4 regions of the Acidovorax facilis genome follow, and region 4 is predicted to be linked to each of the others. Evidence: predicted binding sites of a transcription regulator. Region 4 holds the regulator's gene; each other region holds the start of a gene.
The links. The regulator sigma-54, encoded in region 4, starts transcription at its own class of promoters, with help from an activator protein. The targets are predictions, from matches to a motif close to TGGCANGNAANCTGCTTT.
Positions count from the first base shown of each region.

Region 1: ACQ4MJ_RS02170 (DUF2126 domain-containing protein) is a predicted target of sigma-54. The motif match lies at 1,684-1,701, and genes of this name have one in related genera.
Region 2: urtA (urea ABC transporter substrate-binding protein) is a predicted target of sigma-54. The motif match lies at 2,319-2,336, and genes of this name have one in related genera.
Region 3: ACQ4MJ_RS03695 (ammonium transporter) is a predicted target of sigma-54. The motif match lies at 2,649-2,666, and genes of this name have one in related genera.

Region 1 is NZ_CP192460.1:476,319-480,261, forward strand. It holds gene ACQ4MJ_RS02170 (DUF2126 domain-containing protein) at 1-1,671, opposite strand, end outside; gene ACQ4MJ_RS02175 (alpha/beta fold hydrolase) at 1,833-2,555, shown strand; gene ACQ4MJ_RS02180 (FAD-binding oxidoreductase) at 2,727-3,943, opposite strand, start outside.
Region 2 is NZ_CP192460.1:4,403,452-4,407,394, forward strand. It holds gene urtB (urea ABC transporter permease subunit UrtB) at 1-847, opposite strand, end outside; gene urtA (urea ABC transporter substrate-binding protein) at 1,009-2,274, opposite strand; gene ACQ4MJ_RS20200 (hybrid sensor histidine kinase/response regulator) at 2,508-3,943, shown strand, end outside.
Region 3 is NZ_CP192460.1:813,325-817,267, reverse strand. It holds gene ACQ4MJ_RS03710 (pilus assembly protein) at 1-580, shown strand, start outside; gene ACQ4MJ_RS03705 (type IV pilin protein) at 609-1,037, shown strand; gene ribD (bifunctional diaminohydroxyphosphoribosylaminopyrimidine deaminase/5-amino-6-(5-phosphoribosylamino)uracil reductase RibD) at 1,063-2,172, shown strand; gene ACQ4MJ_RS03695 (ammonium transporter) at 2,737-3,939, shown strand.
Region 4 is NZ_CP192460.1:5,134,518-5,138,460, forward strand. It holds gene lptA (lipopolysaccharide transport periplasmic protein LptA) at 1-619, shown strand, start outside; gene lptB (LPS export ABC transporter ATP-binding protein) at 631-1,428, shown strand; gene ACQ4MJ_RS23535 (RNA polymerase factor sigma-54) at 1,428-3,017, shown strand; gene ACQ4MJ_RS23540 (acyl-CoA thioesterase) at 3,085-3,567, shown strand; gene ACQ4MJ_RS23545 (THUMP domain-containing class I SAM-dependent RNA methyltransferase) at 3,564-3,943, shown strand, end outside.

The DNA of each region.
Region 1 (3,943 bases), 830 kb from region 4:
TTGCGGAATCAGGTGCTCGGTGTCTGATGCCTTCACCCAGGGCAGGGCGTCCAGCGGCAGGCGGTAGCCCATGGGCGAATCGCCGGGGATGAGCAGCATGCGGTCGTCGCGGAAGAACCATGGCCCCGTGCTCCACACGCTGCCTGCCAGCGTGCCCGCGCCTTCGCCTGCCTGCAGCGGCAGCACATAGCCCACCACGCTGTCGAGTTTTTGCTCGAACACGCGGCGCAGCCGTGCGCGCTCCAGCTCGTCGTCCAGGCGCGCATCGAACGGGTCCACGTTGACCGGCAGGCGGCGCTCGCGCCACAGGTAGTAGAAGGTGTCTTCATAACCGGGCTGGATGAATCGGTCCGTCACGCCCAGCTTGCGCGTGAGGTGGCGCACAAAACGCTCGGCGTCGGCACTGGTGTAGTGGGATGGGTCACGCTCGTCGGCAAACAGCGCGGGGTTCTGCCACGCGAGCTGGCCGTCGGCGCGCCAGCAGATCGACAGTGCCCAGCGCGGCAGCTGCTCGCCCGGGTACCACTTGCCCTGGCCAAAGTGCAGGAAGCCGCCCTGTCCATATTCGGCACGCAGCTTGTGCGTGAGTTCGGTGGCAAAGCCGCGTTTGGTGGGGCCCAGGGCATCGGTGTTCCACTCGGGCGCGTCGCGGTCGCCCACGGCCACAAAGGTGGGCTCGCCACCCATCGTCAGGCGCACGTCGCCCGCCACCAGGTCGGCGTCCACCTGCTCGCCCAGCGCCAGCACGGCCTGCCACTGGTCTTCGGTGTAGGGCTTGGTCACGCGGGGCGATTCGTAGATGCGCGTCACGCGCATCTCGTGGCTGAACTCCACCTCGGCCTTGTCCACGCCGCCTTCAATCGGCGCGGCGCCCGAGGGCTGGGGTGTGCAAGCGAGCGGGATGTGGCCCTCGCCCGCCATCAGGCCGCTGGTGGCATCCAGGCCAATCCAGCCTGCGCCGGGCAGGTAGACCTCGCACCAGGCGTGCAGGTCGGTGAAGTCGTGGTCGGTGCCGCTGGGGCCATCGAGCGCCTTCACATCGGGGGTGAGCTGGATCAGGTAGCCCGACACAAACCGTGCCGCCAGCCCCAGGTGGCGCAGCAGTTGCACCAGCAGCCAGCCCGAGTCGCGGCACGAGCCGCTGGCCTTTTGCAGCGTCTCCTCGGGCGTCTGCACGCCGGGTTCCATGCGGATCAGGTAGCGGATGTCTTGCGAGACCTGCTGGTTGAGCTTGACCAGGAAATCGATGGTGCGCTGCTTGCTGCGGTCCACCTTGTCCAGATAGGCCTGCACCAGCGGTGTCATCGGGTCGGTGGCCAGGTACGGTGCCAGCTCCTGCTGCACATCGCTGCTGTAGTTGAACGGGATGTTCTCGGCCTCGGGCTCCAGGAAGAAGTCGAAGGGGTTGTACACCGCCATTTCCACCACCAGGTCCACCGTGACCTTGAACTCGCGCGTCTTTTCGGGGAAGACCAGCCGCGCCTGGTAGTTGGCAAACGGGTCCTGCTGCCAGTTGAGGAAGTGCTGCGCGGGCTCGACCTTGAGCGAGTACGAAATCACATTGCTGCGGCAGTGGGGCGCGGGCCGCAATCGGATAGTCTGTGGCCCGAGGCCTACCAGCCGGTCGTATTGGTAATGCGTGACGTGGTGGAGCGCGGCGTGGATAGGCATATGCAGGCCATGCTAGCAAGTCCCGAGCCATCGCGGGCAACTATTCCGGGGGCGGTGACAAGCGGTCATCGGCTGTTCACAATGTGCGGTCCGTGCCCCGCTGCCGGGGCTGTCTCTCTTTAGCTGATCGCGCACCAACTTGGTGATGCCTTTTTTCACCCATGTCCCACTCCCCCCAACTTGTGCTCCTGCCCGGCCTGGCTGCCGATGAACGCATGTGGCGCGGCGTGCTGCCGCTGCTGCCCGCCGCGCTGCGCCCCGCTGTCGCCACGGCCCACCAGGATGTGAACCTGCACCGCATCGAAGACTTTGCCGCACGCCTGCTGGCGCAGCACGCAGGGCCGCTGGTGCTGGCGGGTGCGTCGATGGGCGGCATGATCGCCACGGAGGCCGCGCGCCAGGCGCCGCAGCGTGTGGCCGGGCTCGCGCTGCTGGGCACCACCGCGCGGCCCGAGACGCCGGATATGCGGGCGCTGCGCGAAGCCGCTATCGAACTCTTTGAACAAGGCCGCCTGCGCGAAGTGATCGAGCCCAACGTGGCCTTTGCCTTTCATCCTGACAACGCCACGCGGCCTGAGCTGGTGCAGGCCTATCTCGACTTTGTGCTGGACGCAGGCGCCTCCCACCTGGTTCGCCAGAACCGCGCCGTCATCCATCGGCCCGATGCCCGCCAGCACCTGCCCGGCGTGGCCTGCCCGGTGCTGGTGGTATGCGGCGAGGCTGACCAGCTCACGCCGCCCGAATGTTCGGCGGAGATTGCGGCGCTGGTGCCCGGTGCTGAGCACCACCTCTTGCCGGACAGCGGCCACATGCTGACCATGGAGCAACCTGAAACGGTGACACGGCTGCTGGTGCAGTGGTTGGCGCGCAGCGGATGGATCTGACCTGAGCTTCCTTCCTCTCGCCTTGTGGACGAGGGCGCAGTGGTGGGCGGGATGGACTTAGAGCGGCTCAAAAAACTCAGCGAAGCGGCCATCCCTAGGCGTTCGGCCTCAGGCAGTACAAGGAGTACGGCAAGGTGGGACAACGACGCCAGGGAAGTTTGTGAGGCGCTCTCAGGCAGTTTGTCGCGCTGGCTTTGTCTCGGGCGCCAATTGTGTTGCCGCATACCAGCTGCGCAGCTTGCCGGGGTTGAGCAGGCCCTGCGGGTCGAAGCGGCGCTTCATGCCCACCACGGCCGGGTCCAGGTTGTTCTGCTTGCCGTCTTCCACGATGTACACATGTGGGTTGTTGATCTGCACGCCGTGGTCGCGGTAGATCTGCATGATCTGGTTCAGGCGCTCTTCGGTGGTGTAGCGGATGATCTGCAGGCCGCTGCAGTTGAAGGCGCCTTCCTTTGTGCGCAAGAATTCCAGATGCATCATCACCTCGCCTTTCAGCGCGGCCTCGAGCGCCTTCACCTGCTTGAGGCGGTGCATGGGATTGAAGCCGCTCTGGATATAGGTCAGGCCCTTGTCCACCTTGAGGGCGTGCAGGGTGGTGTGGTTCCAGGTGTATTCGAGCAGCGTCTTGTGGCTGCTGGCCACTTCGTCGGCCGTCTTGCGGTAGGTAATCTGGCCGCCGTGCTGCGCCACCATGTCGCGCATGCCGGCCTCGGAGTGCGGGGCCACCAGCAGCAGCACCGCGTGCTGGTCGGCAGGCAGGTGCTCTGCAAGACTGGTGAAGTACTGCGGGATGGGCGCGGCCAGAAAACACACCTCTTTTTTCTCCAGCCCGGGGGCGCTGCCAAAGCGGTCGGCAAAGTCCAGCGCGGCGTCAAACTGCTCGAAGGTGGCGATGCATTCGGTCCACTCCACGGCGGGGGTCAGGGCCACTTCCAGCTCCAGCACGATGCCGTTCGTGCCGTAGGTGTGGTGCAGCAGCATGGCCTCGGGGCCGCGCAGTTCGGTGACCTGGGGCTCGGGCTCCACCGTCATCGCACGTACGGCCAGCACGTTGCCGGGCGCGGCCAGCGGGCCGTGGTTGATGGAGCCTGCGCCCCCAAAGCCGCCGCCAAACAGCCCGCCCAGCGTGGCGCTGCGGTAGGTGCTGGGCAGCCAGCGCAGCTCTTGCCCGTGCGGCTTGGCCTGTGCGTCAAAGTCTGCCAGCCGGATGCCCGACTGCGCGCGGCCCACACCGCCGCGCACCCAGCCAAAGGCGTTGTAGCCCGACAGGTCCAGGATCACGCCGCCGTGCAGTGGCGTGCTCTGGCCATAGTTGCCGGTGCCGCTGCCGCGCACGGTGAGGGGGATGCCCGCGCTGGCGCAGGCGGCCACCACCTGCCGGATTTCTG
Region 2 (3,943 bases), 730 kb from region 4:
GCGTGATCATCTTGGCCATGGAGCCCGCCATGAAGAACTCGGTGATCGACTGCGTTTGCGCAATCCCGAAGGCCGACACCACGGTGCCCAGAAGGCTGGCCGCGCCGCCAAAGGTCACCACCAGGAAGGCGTCCACGATGTAGAGCGAGCCCGATGTGGGGCCGGTGGAGCCGATGGTGGTAAACGCCGCGCCCGCCACGCCGGCAATGCCGCAACCGATGGCGAAGGTCAGGCGGTCGGTCTTTTGGGTGTCGATGCCAATGGCGTTGGCCATGACGCGGTTGCTCACCGTGGCGCGCACCCGCAGGCCCCAGCGGCTTCTGTGCAGGGCCAGCAGCACGCCCCCCGTGACCACCGCCGTCAGCGCCAGCACAAACAGGCCATTGATCGGGATGTCCAGCCCCTCGGCGGGCGCCCACGAGCCCAGCAGCCAGTCGGGCAAGGTGGGGCTGACCTCCTTGGGGCCGATGAAGGTGCGAAAGCATTGCTGCAGGGCCAGGCTGATGCCCCAGGTGGCCAGCAGGGTGTCCAGCGGGCGCTTGTACAGGTGGCGGATCAGCCCCCATTCCACCAGCCAGCCCGCTACAAACGCAAACCCAAACGCCGCCACGATGGCCAGCGGAAAGTAATACGGAATCATTTGCGGCGCATGGTTGGCCGCGAGGGTGGAGCCCAGGTAGATCGTATAGGCGCCAATGGTCATGAACTCGCCATGGGCCATGTTGATCACGCCCATCTGCCCAAAGATGATGGCCAGGCCCAGCCCCATGAGCAGCAGCACGGCAAACAGACTCAGGCCCGCAAAGCCCTGCATCAGGCCGATGTTCATCATTTCGGAAAAGGTCATGTTGCAGCTCCTGCGTGGGCAGCGTTGGAAAACGAACAGCGGTGCCATGGGGCGGCCTCTTGCGAGGGACACCGAGAAGGGCCGCCCCGCACCGAGGGTGTCGTCCCCCTCCCGCGCAGCGAGAGAGGGGGAAGCGGCGCAGCCGCTCAGGGGGTGACTTCCTACTGATACCCTTTGGGAAATGGATCCGGCTTGATCAGCGCAGGCGACTCAGACACCACCTTGAACGAAGCATCCGGCATGCCCATGGCGATGCGCGACTTGCTCCACAGGTGGTGGTTGGCGTCCACCTTCACATAGCCCTCGGGCGCGGTGGTCAGCTCGATGCCGGGCGACGCGGCCACCACCTTGTCCACGTCAAAGCTCTTGGCTTTTTCGACCGCCGCCTTCCACAGCCAGGGGCCCAGGTAGCCCGCCTGCGTCACGTCGCCAATCACGGCGTCCTTGCCGTACTTGGCCTTGAAGGCCGCCACAAACTTCTTGTTGTTCTCGTTGTCGAGCGACTGGAAGTACTTCATCGACGAGTAGAAACCGTTGAAGTTCTCGCCGCCCACGCCGGTCATTTCGTCTTCGGTGACCGACAGCGTGACCAGCAGTTGCTTGTCGCCCGTGATGCCCGCGGCCTTGAGCGCCTTGTAGAACGCCACGTTGGAGCCGCCCACCACCGCCACAAACAGGCAGTCGGGCTTTTGCACCTTGATCTTATTCATCAGCGAGCCGAAGTTGGTGCTGCCCAGCGGGTAGTACTCCTCGCCCACGACCTTGCCCTTCTGGAAGTTCTCGATGTGCTTGCGCGCAATCTTCATCGAGGTGCGGGGCCAGATGTAGTCGGAGCCGATGAGGAAGAAGGTCTTGGCCTTCTTCTCGGTCTTGGCCCATTCCAGGCTGTACAGAATCTGCTGGGTAGCTTCCTGGCCCGTGTAGATCACGTTCTTGGATTGCTCCAGGCCTTCGTAGAAGGTGGGGTAGTAGAGCAGGCCGTTTTCTTTCTCGAACACCGGCAGCACGGCCTTGCGCGAGGCGCTGGTCCAGCAGCCAAACACAGCGGCGCAGCGGTCGTTGATGAGCAGCTTCTTGGACTTTTCGGCAAACGTGGGCCAGTCCGACGCACCGTCTTCCTTGATCACCTTGATTTTGCGGCCCAGCACACCGCCCATGGCGTTGATCTGGTCAATGGCCAGCTGTTCAGCCTGGATGGAGCCGGTTTCGGAAATCGCCATGGTGCCCGTGGCCGAGTGCAATTGGCCCACGGTGACTTCGGTGTCGGTGATGGCCAGCTTGGTGGTGTTGACCTGCGCCGTGGGCTGGCCAAACGACCAGGCAGGCAGGCCCGCCACGGAAGCGGCGCCCAGCGCCTGCAGGATGCGACGGCGGCCGGGTTCGGCCTGGGCGGAGTCACTAAAGCGGGGGTCGGACGGGTGGCTCATAAAGACGCTCCTTGCAGGATCGGTGTGAATGAAGGGACGGGACCAAAGCGGGTTGTGTGCGCTGTGGAATGAAGGTTAGGGACAACCCTTGAATGCGCCCATACGTCAATTAACGTAGGGCTGCGTACGCCCCTCGGTGCACGCACTGCAAATAGACCTACGCACGGCAATGCGAGCACCTGCAACGCCCCAACGCGGTGCGCGCCTAGAACGCTTCTTGCTTTGTGCTGGGCATGGCCTCACCACAAGCACCCGATGCCCAGAGCGCACCACAAACGATTTTTCGTTTCCGGCGCGAGTACAACGCCTGGGTGGCCGACGAGACCATGGAGGACTACGCACTGCGCTACACGCCCAAGAGCTTTCGGCGCTGGAGCGAATTCCGCGTGGCCAACACGGCGTTCGGTTCGCTGTCATTCCTGGCACTGGAGGCCATTGGTGGCGCGATTGCGCTGAACTACGGCTTCAGCAACGCCATGTGGGCCATCCTCACCGTGGGCTTGCTGATCTTTCTGACCGGCCTGCCCATTGCCTACTACGCAGCGCGCTATGGGCTGGACATGGATTTGCTCACGCGCGGCGCAGGTTTTGGCTACCTGGGCTCTACCATCACGTCGCTGATCTACGCAGTGTTCACGTTCATATTCTTTGCGCTGGAGGCTGCCATCATGGCGCTGGCGCTGCAGATGGTGGTGGACTGGCCGCTGGAGTGGTGCTACATCGCGTCGTCGCTGGTGATCCTGCCGCTGGCCATGCGTGGCATCACGCTGATCTCGCGCCTGCAGGCGTGGACGCAGCCGCTGTGGCTGTTCTTGCTGCTGCTGCCCTTTGTGTGGATTGCGCTGGCCCAGCCGCAGCTGTACCGCGACTTTGCGGGACTGTCGGGCCTCAAGAGCGGCAGCAGCCAGTTTGACCCGCTCATGTTTGGTGCAGCCGCGGCGGTGATCTTTTCACTGGTGGTGCAGATTGGCGAGCAAGTGGACTTTTTGCGCTTTCTGCCCGAGCGCACTGCCGCCAACCGCCTGCGCTGGTGGGGCGCGGTGCTGGTGGCGGGGCCGGGCTGGGTGGTGATGGGCATGCTCAAGATGGCGGGTGGGGCCTTTCTAGCGTTTGCCGCGCTGCAGTTCGAGGTGGGCGCCCAGCGCGCCGCCGAGCCCACGCAGATGTTCCTCGCAGGCTTTCACCAGGTCATGCAGGCGCTGGGCCTGCCGGGGCTGGCGGTGGCGGTGACGGTGGTGTTTGTGGTGGTCTCGCAGATCAAGATCAATCTCACCAATGCCTACGCGGGCTCGCTGGCGTGGTCCAATTTTTTTGCGCGCGTCACCCGCAGCCACCCCGGGCGTGTGGTGTGGCTGGTGTTCAACGTGTTGATCGCCACCTTGCTGATGACGCTCGGGGTGTTTGGCGCGCTGGAGAAAGTGCTGGCCGTGTACAGCAACGTGGCCATTGCCTGGGTGGGTGCGCTGGTGGCAGACCTGGTCATCAACAAGCCACTGGGCCTGTCGCCCAAAGGCATCGAGTTTCGGCGCGCGCACCTGTATGACTTCAACCCCGTGGGCCTGGGCGCCATGGTGCTGGCGGCCACGGTGGCCTGCTGTGCCTATGCAGGGCTGCTGGGCGAAGAGGCGGCCGCGTTTTCGCCCTTCATTGCGCTGGTGCTGTCGATGGC
Region 3 (3,943 bases), 1.2 Mb from region 4:
CGAGTTAGTGAAGTCGACGGACGATCTGCCGACATCGGTGACACAGGCAAATTTGGTACAGCGCCAAATTCCGGTTACCTCGGTCTTTACACGCGATGGACACCAGTTCTGGACCATTGATGCGTCTACCACGCTGGACTGGACTACCAATAAAGGTTGGTACATGGATCTGCCTGAGACACGTGAGCGTTTGCTCAAACCCATGGAGTTTTACGACAGCAGCAATATGCTGGCCGTGTTTTCGCAAGTCCCCGCCAAGGGATCCCTGCTGGACCCCAGCGTGGAGGCCTGTGAAGCAGGTTCTGTGGACAAGGAACGTCAGTTTTTCACCCTGATCAATATCATGGACGGCAAGCGTCCCAGTGTGCAGATCATGGACACGAACGGCGACGGGAAGTACAACCTGACCTCCGACATGGGGGCTTCGCGTGTGTCGATTACCGCAGGCTCTCAAACAATGATTCAACGCGGGAGCATCATCCGTCTCACAGGCAAAAAGGCGGACGGTACCGACGACAACCTGGACAACCAAACGTTCCCAGAGCAAAGCATGCGCCCCAGCTGGCGGCAACTGCGTTAAGCTCAATCTCAATCAAGAGCAGTTTTTTATGAAACATCATCATCGGGGATTTACGCTCATCGAGATCATGATCGTGGTGGCCATCATTGGCATCCTCGCGGCCATCGCCATGCCAAGCTACGCCGAATACATTCGGCGCGGACACCGCGCCGACGCAAGGGCTGGGCTGCTGCAGGCCCAGCAGTGGCTGGAGCGCGCGTCCACCGCTACGGGTACCTACCCCACCACGCTTCCCGCCAACCTGACGTGGGCTGCAGACCCAACCAAGCGCTACACCATCGCCATTGGTGGCCCTGCCACGACGTCTTCATTCACACTGACGGCAACACCGAAGGCTGGCACGCCCCAGACAGGCGACAAGTGCGGCGACTACACATTGACCCACACAGGGATACGAGGCGCCAACGGGAAAATCCAAAGCGATGCTGGCTTTGATGCCACCTGCTGGGACAAATAGCCACTAAGCTACCATCTTGGGCGCCATGATTCATAAAGCGCCCCCCCATATCCACCAAGCGCTTGGGCTCGCCACCCAAGCGCTTTTTGTTTCCAACCCCAACCCTCGTGTTGGCTGCGTGCTTGTCTCTCCAAGCGGCGAAATGATAGGCCAAGGGTTCACGCAGCATGCGGGTGGGCCACACGCTGAAGTCATGGCCCTGCGCGACGCCAGCGGCAAGGGGTTCGACACGGCAGGCGCCACAGCCTATGTGACGCTGGAGCCCTGTTCCCACCATGGGCGAACTGGCCCCTGCTGCGATGCACTAATCCAAGCGGGTGTTGCCAAAGTGGTGGCCTCGTTGGCGGACCCAAACCTTTTGGTGGGCGGGCGCGGGTTTGACCGGCTGCGTGCGGCAGGGGTGGAGGTCGTGGTCGGCCCGGGGGCTGAAGAATCCCGAGAACTCAACATTGGTTTTTTCAGCCGCATGATCCGGGGCACGCCATGGGTGCGGCTGAAAGTTGCAAGCTCGCTGGATGGCACCACCGCCCTGAACAATGGCGCCAGCCAGTGGATCACGTCACGCGCTGCGCGGGCGGATGGACACGCGTGGAGGGCCAGGGCGTGCGCTGTATTGACGGGCATTGGCACCGTGCTGGATGACAACCCCCGGCTAGACGTCCGCGAAGTTCCCACGCCACGCCAGCCCCATGTGGTTGTGGTGGACAGCCAGTTGCAATTGCCTACCGACGCCAATCTGCTGATGAAAGGGCGCGATTGTTATGTCTACACAGCCTCCGACAACGAAACCAAGAAAGCAGCTTTGCAAGCCTGTGGGGCTACGGTGATCCACCTGCCCAATGCGAACGGCAAGGTCGATCTTTCGGCAATGCTCCAGGACCTGGGCCAACGGGGCATCAACGAGCTGCATGTAGAGGCTGGGCACAAGCTCAATGGCTCTCTGGTCCGAGAAGGCCTGGTCGATGAGCTGTTGCTGTACCTGGCACCACGGCTTTTGGGTGCGGGACGGGGAATTGCAGACTTTGGCCCGTTGACGGCCTTGGCCGATGGGCTGGCGCTGGAATTCAAGTCCGTAGAGAACTTGGGCGCGGACTTGCGTGTTGTGGCACGGATGCAGGGACGCGACAGTTTCTAACTCCCCCACCCCACACTCCCGGCAGGCACGGGCTTAGCCATGCGGAAGGTAAAAAATGGGTGGGGCAACGACCGAACAACAGCAGCTGCTGGGCTCTGCGGGCGCAGCCCAGTGGGAAGTGCCTGCAAAACAACGCAAGCCCCCAGCCGCAAGGGGCGCTCACCCGCGCAGCACAAAGATGACCCGCCACCACCATCCAGCTCAGCCCACCTCCGCAGAAGACGACAGCCTCGGCAAGGCGGCTGCGTTTTGATACTAAAAAAACTCTCACAAAGACACCAGCGCCAAACTCGCTCAAAACTTGGGCTTTGCACAAGCGAGATACCTCGCAACTTTCACTGGATGGCAGTTGCGCGCTCGCGCCGTCGTCATCCCTGCTGGGCGGCGACGACCCTCGCGGCACGGCCCATTGTCACCTCTCCTCCCCAGTCCTTTCCGCACCACACCAAAACAGTGCAAAACAACGCACCATTCTTTGGCGCGATTTTTGCTTCAACTTGGTGCAAATCTGGTGACCAGGCTCAAAACGCACCAGAACAGATCAACCAATCGCGCGAGGACGTTATGGAAGCACTCAAACAGGGCGCTGATGCCCTGTTCATTCTTCTGGGGGCCATCATGGTGCTGGCCATGCATGCAGGGTTTGCCTTTCTGGAACTGGGCACGGTTCGCAAAAAGAACCAGGTGAATGCGCTGGTCAAGATCCTGGTGGACTTTTCGGTGTCCACCGTGGTGTATTTTGTGGTGGGCTACAGCGTGGCCTATGGCACGCATTTCTTCGTGGGTGCGGAATCGCTGGCGCAGCAAAACGGCTACGCATTGGTCAAGTTCTTCTTCCTGCTCACTTTTGCGGCTGCCATTCCGGCGATTGTGTCGGGCGGGATCGCGGAGCGGGCCAAGTTCTGGCCCCAGCTGATGGCCACGGCGGTCATTGTGGGGTTTGTGTATCCGTTCTTTGAAGGCATTGCCTGGAACCAGCACTTTGGGGTGCAGGCCTGGATCAAGGGACTGACGGGCGAAGAGTTCCACGACTTTGCGGGCTCCATCGTCGTGCATGCCATGGGCGGGTGGATCGCCCTGCCGGCCGTGATCCTGCTGGGCTCGCGTTCCAACCGCTACCGTAAAGATGGCGCCATCTCTGCCCACCCGCCTTCCAACATCCCATTTTTGGCGCTGGGCGCCTGGGTGCTGGTGGTGGGATGGTTCGGCTTCAATGTGATGAGCGCGCAAACCGTGGACAAGCTCTCCGGCCTGGTGGCCGTGAACTCGCTGATGGCCATGGTGGGCGGCACGTTGGCGGCGTTGGTGCTGGGCAAGAACGACCCGGGCTTCGTGCACAACGGCCCGCTGGCCGGGCTGGTGGCTGTGTGCGCGGGCTCCGATCTGATGCACCCGCTGGGAGCGCTGGTGGTGGGTGCCGTGGCGGGAGCAATCTTTGTGGTGATGTTCACGCTCACCCAGAACCGCTGGAAGATCGATGACGTGCTCGGCGTGTGGCCGTTGCATGGCCTGTGCGGCACATGGGGCGGGCTGGCTGCAGGCATTTTTGGCAGCAAGGCGCTCGGTGGGCTCGGTGGTGTTAGCTTCTCGGCCCAGTTGATCGGCAGCACCCTGGGCGTGGCCTGGGCGCTGGTGGGTGGCCTGGTGGTGTACGGCATTCTCAAGAGCACGGTGGGCCTGCGGCTCACGCAGGAAGAGGAATTTGACGGGGCCGACCTGTCGATCCACAAGATCAGCGCCACGCCAGACCGCGAAGTGAGCTGGTAAGCCC
Region 4 (3,943 bases):
GGCCCTGGCCTGCACCTTCGGTGTGGCCCATGCCGAAAAGGCCGACCGCGCCAAGCCCATGAACATCGAGGCGGACGCTTTGCGCCACGATGAACTCAAGCAGACCAGCGTGTTCTCTGGCCGCGTGGTCATGACCAAGGGCTCCATCGTGCTGCGCGGCGCGCGGCTGGATGTGCGCCAGGATGCCGATGGCTACCAGTACGGTGTGGTCACGGCAGAGCCCGGCAAGCGCGCCTTCTTCCGGCAAAAGCGCGACACCCTGCCGGGAGCACCCGAGGAGTTCATTGAAGGCGAGAGCGAAGTCATCGAGTACGACGGCAAGGCCGACAACGTCCGCTTCATCACCCGTGCCGAGCTGCGCCGCTACCGGGGCGCTGTGCTCAGCGACGAGATCACCGGCGCCGTGATTGTCTACAACAACCTGACCGACGTGTTCTCCGTGGACGGAAAGCGCACCGCCACCAACGCTGCGGGCGATGCCCCCGCACCGGGCAGCCGCGTGCGCGCCGTGCTGGCCCCCAAAGATCCACCGCCCGCTGCGGCGGCCCCCGAGGCGGCGTCCCCGGCCTCAGCCCCGGCGCTGCGCCCCAGCAACAGCCTTGGCGGCGGCGCCAAGTGAGTGGGCCCGCTGTGAGTACCGGCCCTGACACTCAGGCGGGTAGCCGCCTGGGGCCTGATTCCCAGGCGGGCAGCCGCCTGGAGGTGCAGCACCTGGCGAAGTCTTATGGCAGCCGCAAGGTCGTCAAGGACGTTTCGCTGGTCGTGCAAAAAGGTGAGGTCGTGGGGCTGCTCGGCCCCAACGGCGCGGGCAAGACCACCTCGTTCTACATGATCGTGGGCCTGGTGCGCAGCGACGAGGGAGACATCCGCATCGACGGCCAATCGGTGGCCCACATGCCCATCCACCGGCGCTCGCGCCTGGGCCTGTCGTACCTGCCGCAGGAAGCCTCGATCTTTCGCAAACTCACAGTCGAAGAGAACGTGCGCGCCGTGCTGGAACTGCAGCGTGGTGATGACGGCCAGCCGCTCTCGCGCGACGCCATCGAGGAGCGCCTGACGGCCCTGCTGCAGGAGCTGCGCGTGGACCACCTGCGCGCCTCGCCCGCCATGGCCCTGTCCGGCGGCGAGCGCCGCCGCGTCGAGATTGCCCGGGCCCTGGCCACTCAACCGCGTTTCATCCTGCTGGACGAGCCCTTTGCCGGCATCGACCCCATTGCCGTGATCGAGATCCAGCGCATCATCGGCTTCCTGAAGGCGCGGGGCATTGGTGTGCTCATCACCGACCACAATGTGCGCGAAACCCTGGGCATCTGCGACCACGCCTTCATCATCAGCGATGGCCGCGTGCTCGCGCAGGGCACGCCGTCCGAGATCGTGGACAACGCCGAGGTACGACGTGTTTACCTTGGCGAACACTTCAGGATGTGATGAAGCCTGGACTCTCGCTGCGCGTCTCGCAGCATCTTGCATTGACCCCCCAGCTTCAGCAGTCCATCCGGCTGCTGCAGTTGTCCACGCTCGAACTCTCGCAGGAAGTCGAGCAGATGCTCGACGAAAACCCGTTCCTCGAACGCAATGCCGACGAAGCTCCGCGCGAGGAGTTTGGCCTGGAAGCCGCCGACACGCCCGCGCAGCCTGATGAGTACAGTGCTGATGATGCTATATTTTCAGGAGCTAGCAGCGCAAGCAGCACAAGCGCTGAAGGCCAAAATGATGCTGAAGCACCGAGTGCTGGCGCTGACGAGCCTGACTGGAGCGGTGACGGCACGGTAGAAATGGCGCCCAACGACGCGGAGTGGGGCGGGGATGCGCCCGCCCGCAACCGCAACGACTCCGAAGGCGACGAGGCCGACGCCACCGAGCTGGCCCGTTCGCATGAATCGCTGACCGCCTTTTTGCACCGTCAGGCGCTGGCGCTGCGCTTGTCCGAGATCGACCGCGCCGCGCTGCGTTTTCTCATTGAATCGCTCAACGACGACGGCTACCTCGAAGAGCCGCTGGAAGAGCTGGCCATCAGCCTGGCCGGGCCGGACGACCTGGAGCAAATCGAAGAGCTGGTGCACCGCTTCACCGTGGCCCAGCGCCTGCTGCAAAGCCTGGAGCCCACCGGCGTGGGTGCGCGCAACCTGGCCGAATGCCTGACGCTGCAGCTCACGGCGCTGGCTGCCGACGAGGACAGCGATGCTGACCCCGACACGGTGCAGACCGCGCTGCGCATTTGTCAGCAGCCGCTGGAGATGCTGGCCCGCCGCGATATCCGCCGCCTGACGCAGCTGTGTGGCGACGGCGAAGAGCGCACCCGCGCCGCCATGGCGCTGATCGCTCGCCTGGAGCCTCGCCCCGGCCGTCGCTTTGCCGACGTGGAGCGCAACATCATCATTCCCGATGTCATCGTGCGCAAAGCCGGGCGTGCCAATGGACGCGATGGCCAGCACAACTTCATCGTCAGCCTCAACCCCGATGTGATGCCGCGCCTGCGCGTGCACGACATCTATGCTGGCGCCCTGCGCGGCCACAAGGGCGGCGAGGGCCACCAGGGCATGCAGCAGCGCCTGCAGGAGGCCCGCTGGTTCATCAAGAACATCCAGCAGCGCTTTGACACCATCCTGCGCGTCTCGCGCGCCATCGTGGAGCGGCAAAAAAGCTTCTTCACCCACGGCGAGTTGGCCATGCGCCCGCTGGTGCTGCGCGACATCGCCGACGAACTGGGCCTGCACGAATCCACCATCAGCCGCGTGACCACCGCCAAATACATGGCCACGCCAATTGGCACGTATGAGCTGAAGTACTTCTTTGGCTCGGGCCTGGGTACCGAGACCGGCGGCAACGCGTCCAGCACCGCCGTGCGCGCCCTCATCAAGCAGTTTGTGGCCGCAGAAAGCCCCGCCAAGCCGCTGTCCGACAGCCAGATCGCCGAGATGCTCAAGGAACAGGGCATCGAGTGCGCACGCCGCACCGTGGCCAAGTACCGCGAGGCGCTCAAGATCGCGCCGGCCAACCTGCGCAAGGCGCTGTAGGTACCCCGGTTGGGGGCGCATGGCTCGCCCTGTTTGAATTTTTCGTTTTTCTATCCGCCACCCCACCATGGCCCGCATCGTCTTCGACCTCCCCCCGCACTTCGGCTTTGCCACCGAGCTGCAGATCTACATCAGCCACGTCAACCAAGGCGGGCACCTGGACAACGCGCAACTGCTGAGCCTGGTCTCTGAAGCGCGGGTGCGCTTCTTCCAGTCGCTGGGCTACCCCGAGGCCGACGTGGGCGGGCTGTCCATCGTGGTCGGCGACATCGTGGCGCAGTACAAGTCCGAAGGTTTCCACGGTGAAACCATGCGCGTGGAGATGGCGCCTGCGGACTTCAACCGCTATGGGTTTGACCTGGTGTTTTGCATGACCGAGAAGACCTCAGGCCGCGAGGTGGCGCGCGGCAAGATCGGCATCGTCTTCATCGGCAAGGCCGACCGCAAGGTGGCGCCGATCCCCGAATCCATCCGCCAATTGCTGCTGGCCCGCGCGGGAACGCCGGATTCCCACGCATTGTCTGAGCGCGTATCCTCCCCATCGACATGAACCAACTCCAACTTTTTCTCCCCTGCGCCGCTGGTGTGGAGGGCTTTCTGGCCGACGAGGTGCATGGCATCACCGGCCTCACGGGGCAAGACCTGCTCGTCGGCCGCGGCGGCGTGCTGCTGCGCGCCTCGTGGCGCGAGGCGCTGCTGCTCAACCTGCACAGCCGACTGGCCCAGCGCGTACTGGTGCAGTTGGCGCACCGCCCGTACCGCTCCGAGAACGATCTCTATGCCATGGCCAGCGACGTGGCCTGGGAAATCTGGTTCACCACGCGCCAGACCTTCAAGGTCGAGGTGACGGCCCAACACAGCCCGTTGCAGAGCCTCAACTTCGCAGGTCTCAAGGTCAAGGACGCGGTGGCCGACCGCTTCCGCGC